Regions from separate parts of the Bradyrhizobium sp. BR14999 genome, predicted to be linked through region 2. Evidence: riboswitches for the same ligand, from Rfam matches in the RefSeq annotation. Region 2 holds a riboswitch; each other region holds the start of a gene.
What was found. A riboswitch is a leader RNA that binds a small molecule or an ion and turns the genes downstream of it on or off. The one in region 2 is predicted to bind cobalamin.
Positions count from the first base shown of each region.

Region 1: linked by a shared signal. The riboswitch ahead of ACR9YP_RS24245 (TonB-dependent receptor) and the one ahead of metE (5-methyltetrahydropteroyltriglutamate--homocysteine S-methyltransferase) in region 2 are both predicted to bind cobalamin.
Region 3: linked by a shared signal. The riboswitch ahead of ACR9YP_RS31330 (TonB-dependent receptor) and the one ahead of metE (5-methyltetrahydropteroyltriglutamate--homocysteine S-methyltransferase) in region 2 are both predicted to bind cobalamin.

Region 1 is NZ_CM148536.1:5,195,681-5,198,950, reverse strand. Features, by position in the region: gene ACR9YP_RS24245 (TonB-dependent receptor) at 1-1,267, opposite strand, end outside; cobalamin riboswitch at 1,468-1,682, opposite strand; gene ACR9YP_RS24240 (hypothetical protein) at 1,771-2,022, opposite strand; gene ACR9YP_RS24235 (hypothetical protein) at 2,171-2,380, opposite strand; gene ACR9YP_RS24230 (hypothetical protein) at 2,533-2,709, opposite strand; gene ACR9YP_RS24225 (adenylate/guanylate cyclase domain-containing protein) at 2,832-3,270, opposite strand, start outside.
Region 2 is NZ_CM148536.1:2,552,194-2,555,463, reverse strand. Features, by position in the region: gene ACR9YP_RS11785 (TauD/TfdA dioxygenase family protein) at 1-658, opposite strand, end outside; cobalamin riboswitch at 1,053-1,277, shown strand; gene metE (5-methyltetrahydropteroyltriglutamate--homocysteine S-methyltransferase) at 1,384-3,270, shown strand, end outside.
Region 3 is NZ_CM148536.1:6,684,846-6,688,115, forward strand. Features, by position in the region: gene ACR9YP_RS31330 (TonB-dependent receptor) at 1-2,105, opposite strand, end outside; cobalamin riboswitch at 2,221-2,422, opposite strand; gene ACR9YP_RS31335 (histidine phosphatase family protein) at 2,495-3,067, shown strand; gene cobT (nicotinate-nucleotide--dimethylbenzimidazole phosphoribosyltransferase) at 3,074-3,270, opposite strand, start outside.

The sequences.
Region 1 (3,270 bases), 2.6 Mb from region 2:
GCGTCACACCCAATGTGTGCTGAAGATAGCCCGCAACCGTCTGCTGCCTGAGGTCGTAATTGTGCCAGGCGGCGAGACCCTGGCCGGCGCCGCGGCTCTGCTGAAAGCTCGCATCGTAATAGTCGATGCCGGTCAAGAGCTGCGACGGCATTCCGAGCAGAAGGCTCTTCACGCTGAGCCGCGGCGTGATCGACCATGTCGTCAGATTGGCGTCGACATAGGTCGAGGTGAAGAAAGCGGGCACCGGCGTCGGACTGGAGAAGAATGCACTCTGCTGCCTCTTGTCGCGCATCCCGCCGTCGACGATGAGATCGACGCCGTTCACCAGGGTTTTTGTGAAGCCCGCTGTCGCGCCAAAACCTTGCTGGTTGGCATAGTTGAAGGGCGTGCTGGTCGCTCGCCGGTTGGTCGCGAGCTCATCGAGGCCGATCGAGGGATCGACGGTGCGGCCGCCCGGCAGTCGCAGCTCCTGATTGTCGCCGGTCACGGTCAGGAAAGCAGTCAACCCCGGCGTCGTGTAGTTCAGATTGCCGACACCGTTCTCCTGGGAATAGCGATTGTTGTCGCGATAGCCATCGGTCTTGACGGTATTGCCGTAAAACGAGGTCGACCACGGACCGGAATTGAGCGATGTCGAGACGTTGCCGAGCCTGGTGTTGAACGAGCCGAAGCCGGCCTCGATGCGCGCGGCCATGGGCGGTCTGCCGACGCCGTTCTTGGTGATGATGTTGATGACGCCGCCGACCGCATTGTCCCCATAGAGCACCGCACCGGAATTGCCGCGCGTGATCTCGATACGCTCGATGGAATTGAGCGGGATGGTGGCAAGGTCCACCTGCGCCATGTCGATGTCGTTCAGCCGTCGTCCGTTGACCAGCACCAGCGTGTTGGCGGTTGCGAACGCGCCGAAGCCGCGCAGGTCGACACTGGTCTTGGCGCCGATCGGACCGCCATAGAACGTCGTGATCTGGGCGCCCGGTGCTTGCGTCGAGATGATCTCGGCAAGCGTCTGCGACGGCGCATGGGCGATGTCGGCGGCCGTGATGACGCTCGTGGCGGCGCCGACGATGCCTCCATTGTTGCTGGCCGCCTCGCCGCCAGAGCCGGACGAGCCGGTCCCTGTCGGCGCGCCGTTCGGCATCGCCCGGCGCCTCCCCGTGTCGCCATCGCTGGTCGCCCTGGCACGTGTGCGGTGCTGATCGTCGAGCCTGGTCACTTCGACCGGTGGCAACTGCTCGGCGGCAGTCTGGGCGCGGGCGCCCCTCATATTGAGGACAAGAACGGGAATGATGAAGCTGGACGCCAGCCAGGCCGTGCGACGGCACCGGACGGCGGCGGAAACGGAAGACATGCGAATAAAACCTCGGCAGGACGTCAGTGGCACGTCACAGCGAACGAGGTTTCACGACGGAGCGATCAGTCGTTCCGGTGAAGCTAATGTCTGTACTCCCCGACCGACATCTTCGCGTGTGACCACGGCTGACGGCAGGTCTCCTGGCTCGCGGGTCGTGACCTCTCCGTCGCCTTCCCAGGACCGAGATTCCCAGTGGCATAGGACGAGAGATTCGCCGCTTACAGTTGCGGGGGCAGCCATGGCATTGAGAAGATCCCGGCGTTGGGAAAATCTCGCACCACGTTCCCTTTTGATCTCCGTGACGAGAACCGTCGCGGATCTTTTACGAGTCGTGCGGCCCGGGAGTCAATCGGCTGGTTGCATCTGGCAGCGACCACTCGCCGCTGCCGGTCCGTCCCGCAAGCAGAGGCCCGGCGCTACGTCCGCCCTCGTGGGCGCTGGGCCTGCGCCCAAGCGACGGCGACGTCGCGTGGCGGAACATCGATGCGCTTGATCGGCGTCAGTTCGCCGGAGGCAGAGACAATCGCGGTCTCCTCGCGGCGGCAACGCCGACACACGAAACGGACCTCACGCGGGAATGCCGACCAGCTTGAACGTTTGACGTTCGCAGCCATCGGCCAAGCGTCGCAATGCGACACCAGGAACCGGCCGGGATCGAGCATACCCATTCAATCGGACTCCACGTCCTGCCCGCTTCCTTCAATGATTAATCCAAGTGAATCGTTCCGGTGCCAGGGCACCGCCGACGGCCTCCTGTCTTTTGGCGCGTCAGCGAACTTGGTTGCGTCGCTCCCGACCTTCGCACGCATCAAGAACTCAGCGAGCCCCCTTGAGGGTGCAGGAGGTCGTGCAGGTGACCGTGGTGCCGTGATCGCATGACTTGCAGGCGCTGACGCACTGATTCATGTCGCGAGGATTGTAGCTGTAGTTTCGCATCGGGCAGGTCGACGTCGAGCCGGTGATGTCCTGCTCCTGATCGCAGGCCGCCGTCATGAGCGCGAATATGATCACTGCAACGAGACGCATGGGATTGCCCGTCAAACATGGCGAGTGACACTCGCGAGGCGCGCTGCATCGCAACGAGCCCCGGCCTTCCCACCGCGAGCCATCGCCAATCAGCGACGCCCGCATGCGTCTGAGAATGCGCGCCAAATGTTAAGAACGGATTGCAGTCGGCCTCAAGCAGCAGCGCTGGTCGCGATCGCCTGCCGCATATCCACTGCCAGCTGGCGGTACTGCTCGGCGAGCTTCAGATAGAACTCGCGCTTGGTGCTGTCGGTGGCGAGCTTGGCGATCAGCTCGCACTCGGCGGAGAGCGTCTCGAACCGTTCGAGCCTGTCCTCAAGGTGTGTCATCGGCGTGTCCCCATCTGACGCCTCAGGGACGTCAAGCCTAAGCCCGGGAAATAGGTCACGGCGAACATCGTTATGGAGTAGAATCGTTTTTTCCGTTCGGCGACGCCGGACGGCAGGCAATGCTATTTCTGCTCCAACCGCCAGGCGCCGTCCCAACCGCCGTCCGGCGGGTTGGCCTCGAATTGCGCGATGCGGCCGAGCAGCGTGCGTGAGGGACCGTCGCCGGGGACCGCTTCGAGCGCGGCGTTGAAGGCGGCGCGGGCGTCGTCGAAGTGCCCGGCGCGATAGGCGTCGAGACCTTCGGCATAGAGCGTGCGCAGGCGCGCTTGCGCATCGGTGAGTGCGCCGGCCCTGCCCATCACCTCGAAAACAGCTTGCGGTGCGCGCTGCCCCGCGACCGCGACGCGATCAATCTCACGCAGTTCGAGCTGTGAGCCGATCGCATCCGCCGTTGCCTGCGAGACCAGGATGCGGGTGCCGTAGGCCTTGTTGGCGGCCTCCAGCCGCGAGGCGAGGTTCACGGCGTCACCCATCACGGTAAAGCTCATCATCAGCTCGGAG
Region 2 (3,270 bases):
CAACGAAATTTTGCACCAGAGCGCCGAGCACTAGCGCGCGTTCGCCGGTCTCGGGATGCACGCGCACGACAGGATGCTCAGTCTGATAGATTGTTCTAGTGAAGATTTCGTCCAAATGCTTTTTGTCGAGCTCGCTGACGCGGGCCAATATTGCATAGTCGAAGGCGTTGCTGTGAACGGCCCAGAGCTTGTCTGCAAGCCGCTGCAGCGGCGGTGCGAGGTCGAGATACGCCGTAACGGTGTTTGACCAGACCGTATCGCCACCGAATGGCGGCATCACGAGGCTTCGTAGGACCGCAATCTTGGGGTAGGCATCGACGAAGGTTCCATCCGTGTGCCACAAGTCGGCCCGGCTCCCGGCGCGCGCCGAATCAAGCTCGATGATCGACGCCGTGCCTTTGATTGCACCGAGCGTCGGATGAGGTGCCAGCTTCCCGAAACGAAGGGCAAAGCGCTCTTGCTCCGCATCGTCGAGATGCCCCTGGTCGCGAAAGAAGATGACCTTGTGCTCCAATAGCAATTCATTGATCGAGCGGATCGTCTGCTCCGGCAAGTCGCCCGATAGCTTGACGTTCCGGATTTCCGCGCCGATGCGGGCTGCGCATTTGACGATGTCGCCGCGAGGAGCGTCACTATCCGACAAGATCGTAGCAGTCATAGCTCCAACTCTCGAATTTGGCGGTTTCCGTTAAACTCGACTAGAGCTGACGAACCTCAAGTGCCGACCGCATCGCGGGATCCGTCGGAGTCCCGGTGACAGCGTCGGGTTCCTGCTTGCGCTCCTAAAGCGGCCTCGGACTTGTTGGTGCGGCTCCGCTACGGTCTTTGATCTAAGAGTTGACGAGATCTGTCAGATTGACAATTGCCAGCACTGGTAGTTGACCGGTGTGGAAGCTTAAGCGATCGATGTTACGCCACTGCCGAATCAAACGCGCTTAGAGCTTCACACCAACATTGTTCGGTGACCTCAATGCCTCATGGGTAAGACCGTCAGGCTTGCCGGGATGCCGCAGCAAAGACGATCTCAGGGTTGACGTATTGGTTCTGTTGCAGATAATCGGAGGCGTCGAGGTTCTCCAGGTCTTGTTTGATCCGGAGCTAAGAGGGAAGCCGGTGCGCTCTCGATCCGTTCAGGATTGAAGCAATGCCGGCGCTGCCCCCGCAACTGTAAGCGGCGAGCCCGCATCCAAACGTGTCACTGAAGCAGAAGCTTCGGGAAGGCCGGATGCAGGCGATGACCCGCGAGCCAGGAGACCTGCCCCGACAACTTATTCGTCCACGGGCGGGGTGTCCGGTGGTACGCCTAGTAGCGGGTCCCGCTTTCGTGGCCTCCTGCCTGCGTTTCCGCCATGGCCTTTGCCCGCACACAATGGGGTTAAAGCTATGTCTCTTCTCTCACTTCCTGTCGCAACCCTCGGCACGCCGCGTATCGGACCGCGCCGTGAGCTCAAGCTGGCGCTCGAAAGCTACTGGGCTGGCAACATCACCAACTCGCAGCTTCTTGAAGCGGCGGCCGCTCTACGCGTTGCCAACTGGGCGCGTCAAAAGTCGCTGGGCGTCACCGTTATCCCGTCAAATGATTTTTCACTCTATGACCAGGTTCTCGATACGAGCGTCATGGTGGGCGCCATTCCTGAGGCGTATGGCTGGGATGGCGGTCCGGTCTCGCTGAAGACCTATTTCGCCATGGCAAGAGGCTCGCAAGACAGGGAACACGACGCGAGCTGCGGTCACGCGCAAGGTCACGGCGCCGCTGCGCAGGAGATGACTAAGTGGTTCGACACCAACTACCACTACATGGTGCCCGAATTCCATAAAGGACAGACCTTTAGGCTCTCCTCCCGTAAACCGATCGAGGAATATGAGGAGGCCAAAGCCCTTGGCTATCAAACGCGTCCTGTCTTGGTAGGACCGGTCACCTTCCTAAAGCTCGGCAAGAGTGCCGATCCGACGTTTGATCCGATTTCGCTGCTCGAGAGCCTCGTGCCCGTCTATGTCGAGGTTCTCAAGGAGCTTGCGAAACGGGGAGCCGAGTGGGTCCAGCTTGACGAGCCCTATCTGGTGCTTGATCTCGATGAGACTACGCGGAATGCGCTCCAGCGTGCTTATGGGCGTCTCGCTGAGGAGGTGCCTGGCATCAAGATCATGCTTGCAACTTATTTCGGAGCGATCGACGCCAATCTGGCGACCACTCTAGGACTGCCCGTGGCCGGACTGCACGTCGATCTGGTTCGCGCTCCCCAACAACTGAGCCAAATTGAAGTTGGCGCTCATGCCGACCTCGTGATTTCGCTCGGCGTCATCGACGGCCGCAACGTGTGGCGCTCGAACCTGTCGGCACTGGTTGAGCGGCTCAAGCCCGTCATTGCAAAGTTCGGCAAGCATCGCGTGCAGCTCGCACCCTCCTGCTCGCTCCTGCATGTCCCAATCGACGTTCAGCTCGAGACCGATCTCGATTCGGAGGTGAAGAGGTGGCTTGCCTTCTCGGTCCAGAAGATCGACGAGCTCACGATCCTGGCGAGAGCGCTTGCGAGCGACGGAAACGCCATTGCCGCGCTTTCCGAATCAGCCCTTGCAGCGAAGGCTCGACGGACATCGCCGAAGATCCATGACAGGGCCGTCGCCGAGCGGACGGCGGCGATTGACGAGACTATGTGCCGCCGCAAGAACGCTTTTGCGAGCCGTGCCGAGGTTCAGCGCAAGCGTCTCGGCCTGCCGCTTTTTCCGACGACCACAATCGGGTCGTTCCCACAGACCCCCGAGGTACGTAACGCCCGCGCCGCGCGTGCCCAGGGAGAGTTGACAAAGGCCGAATATGAACAATTCCTGAAGGAGGAAACGGCTCGCGCGGTCCTCTGGCAGGAAGAGATTGGGCTGGACGTTCTTGTCCACGGCGAGTTCGAGCGCAACGACATGGTCCAGTATTTCGCTGAGCAGCTCTCCGGCTTCGTGTTCACTAAGCACGGCTGGGTGCAGTCTTACGGCTCACGTTACGTTCGTCCGCCGATTCTGTTCGGCGATGTCTCGCGGCCGAAGCCGATGACCGTCGAATGGTGGCGCTACGCGCAGTCGCTAACCAGAAAGCCGATGAAGGCCATGCTTACGGGGCCGGTGACCATCCTGAATTGGTCGTTTGTCCGTGACGATATTCAGCGCAGCCAGACCTGCCGTCAGATCGCGCTCGCGATCCGAGACGAGGTCGCCGAACTGGAAAAGGCCGGCGCAACCATGATCCAAATCGATGAGGCCGCGCTCCGCGAAGGTTTGCCC
Region 3 (3,270 bases), 4.1 Mb from region 2:
CCGGTGATGCCGAGCTCCACCGGCCAGGGCGTGAAGAAGCGCCAGGATGCGCCGGCATTGGCCACGATGCGCGGCACGTTCGGCGGCGTATTGCCGGAGAACGAGCCACCGACAAAATTGTAGTCGGCATAGTGCGCATCGACATAGGCGATGTTGCCCCAGAGACGCAGGGGCTCGATCGGGCGAACGGCCGCCGCGAGCTCCACGCCCTTCGACTCCTGCCGCCCGGCGATGTTGAGCTGCATGCCGCCGGCTGCGGCATAGACGTTCTTGCGCACGATGTCGTAGGCGGAAAACGACCACTCCGCCCGGTTGTCCCAGAACAGGTGCTTGAGGCCGGTCTCATAGGTGCGCGCGGTGGTCAGGTCGAGCGGCTGGGTCGGCCCGAGCAGGAAGATGTTGTTGGCGGAGATGTCTGCGCCGGTGGCGTACTGGCTGAAGAAGGTCAGGCCGGGCACGGCCTCCCAAGTGTAGCCGATGCGCCCCGTCACCGGCGCCCAGTCTTTCGTGAACGGGAAGCCGGCTTTCACAAGCCCGGCGGGGTCGGTCGAATTGCGGTCGAGCCCGATGTGCTCGACGCGCAGGCCACCGATTAGCGCGAAAGTCTGCGTCAGCTTCAGCCGGTCCTCGAACGACAGCGCCTCGTTGTCGATGCGCGCGGTCTGCTGCTGGATCGTGAGCGGGCCGTAAAAGCCGCGGTTGGGATCGACGAGCGAAACGGAATCGCCGGGGAAGTTTGCCGCGCCCGGCCTGACGAAGTCGAGATAGCTTGACGAGAGCGTCGTGACCAGCCGGTTGTCGAAGCCTGCGATGTTCGCGTCCCAGATCAGGTCGGTGACGTTGCCCACCAGCCGCTGGCTGTGCGCGACATAGAAGCGTTCACGATCGACCATGTTCGTTGTGGAATTGAACGCCTCGATCTCGTTGTTGAACCAGGTCCGTTCTGCACCATAGCCATAGGCCTGACTCTTCAGCGTCAGGTCAGGCGCCAGCTTGAGCTCGAAGCCGCCGCGCAGCCAGACCTCCTGGGCGACGTTGCGGTTGTCGAGGACGTTGTAATTGGTGTTGAAGGTACGATCATCGATGGTGACGGCACCGAGATTGGTTCCGTTGTAGTTCGAGACGTAATTGCCGGAGACGATGCCGCTCGTCGCATGCGAGCCGCTGAAGGCGATCGGCACCAGCGGCGCGCCCCAATAGGCCTTCGAGCGATCCTCCCGATATTCGATCGCGCCCCAGACCTTGAGGCTGTCGGAGATGCGGTAGTTGAGCTGGCCGGACGTGCCGAACATCTTGACATTGGTATCGTCGGCAAAGCCGTTGAGCGTGGAACGGCTGATGTCAAAGCGATAGTCCAGCCCCTGCACGTTGGTGCTGCCGCCGGAGCCGTAATGGGCGCGGAACGAGTTCAGGGAATCCCAGGAGAAGTCAGCTTCATTCCGGATCGGTCCGGTATGCGGCTGCTTGGTGACGAAGTTGATGGCGCCGCCGGCGGCGCCCTCGCCCGAGATCAGCGAAGCCGGACCCTTCAGGAATTCCACCGCCTCGAGATTGGCGGTATCCGCGATCCGCGAGGTCATGTTCTGCGGACCGATCTTGATGCCGTTGTAGAGCGTGTTGATCTGGCTGTTGGTGAAGCCGCGCATGGAGAAGGCCGAAGGTTCAGCCGGATTGTCGCCGGAGGTGACACCGACTGCGCCCTGCGCCACCTCCGATACGGTGCGATAGCCCTGCTCGCGCATCGTCGCGGCCGAGATCACCTCGACGGTCGCCGGCGTCTCGCGCACGGTGAGGCCGAGTCGCGAGGCGCTTTCGGCCACGGCATTGCTGTTGAGCGGCGTTGGTGCCGCGGCGGTCGGCACGACGGGCTTGGGCGCTGCAGATGCGGCCGCCGGTCTGCGTGCAGCTGCACGGCGAGCGCTCTGCGCCTCCCGGCCCGCCGGCTTGGCCTGCTTGCGGGATTGCGCCGGCGACACCTCGACCGGCGGCAGGGGTTCGCCGGCCTGCTGCGCTAGCGCGGCAGATACATCGGCGGCGGCTAGTGACGTAAGAGCTGCGGAGGCAAGCAGGAAGCGGCGCGGTCGTACAATGCGGGTGGAAGACACAGTTCGAAACCTCGGTATGACGTCAGTGGCACGTCACAGCGAACGAGGTCTCACCCTGGGCCTGTCAGCCGTCCGATGAAGCCGAATGTCTGTACTCCCCGACCGACATCTTCGCGTGTGACCACGGCTGACGGCAGGTCTCCTGGCTCGCGGGTCGTGACCGCTTCGTCGCCTTCCCGGGACCGAGGACCCAGTGGCTTCTGACGAAGGATTCACCGCTTACAGTTGCGGGGGCAGCCGCGGCATTGGGGACAAATTCCCCGCACCGCATTCCCTTTTCATCCCCTCTCGGGGAAACCGTCGAAGCCATCTAGGATTACGATCAAGACAGAGTCAATGTGCAAGCTGCGGCGTTATTGCCACAGCAACCAACTTCCTCGGAGATGAGCATGGAAGGCGAGACCTTCCTCTGGCTGATACGGCATGCGCCAGTCGACGGCGTCGCGGGGACGATCCATGCGGCTGACGCGCCGGCTGATCTCGGCGATCGCGCGCAATTGCAGGTACTGCGGCAGTGCTTGCCGCCAGACGCTGCGAGCTATGCCAGCCCGTCGCGGCGCACGGTCGAGACCGCGCAGGCGCTGGGACTCGCGCCCAAGTTGATGCCTGAATTCAGTGAACAGGATTTTGGCGCATGGACCGGCCGTCGGCATGACGACATCGGCGCGGCTGGCGACGAGGCCTATGCGCAATTCTGGAGCGATCCGGCGCGCGGACGTCCGCCGGGCGGCGAGAGCTTTGAGGATCAGGTCGCGCGCGTCCGGCTGGGGCTCTCGCGGATCGGCGCGGGCTCCGCAGCGCTCGTCGTGCATTCCGGCACGATCCGCGCTGCGCTCTGCATCGCGCTGGATCTGACACCGCAAGCCGCCTTGCGCTTCGTGATCGATCCGCTGTCGCTGACCCGGATCGACCGGCTCGCCACCGGGTGGCGCGTCGTTTCCGTCAATCAGCGGTTGGCCTGAGCCGGATCAGCTAGGGCGATCCGGTACATTGGCCTGCGCAAACGTCGCCATGCCGTTGTGGAGCGCGCAGGCCGACCGCACCAGCGGCAGCGCGATCGCGGCGCCCGATCCCTCCCCAAGCCGGAGATCGAGGCTGATCAGCGGCTGCACGTTCAGCGCACGCAGCACCAGCCGATGCCCCTGCTCTGCCGATTGATGCGACG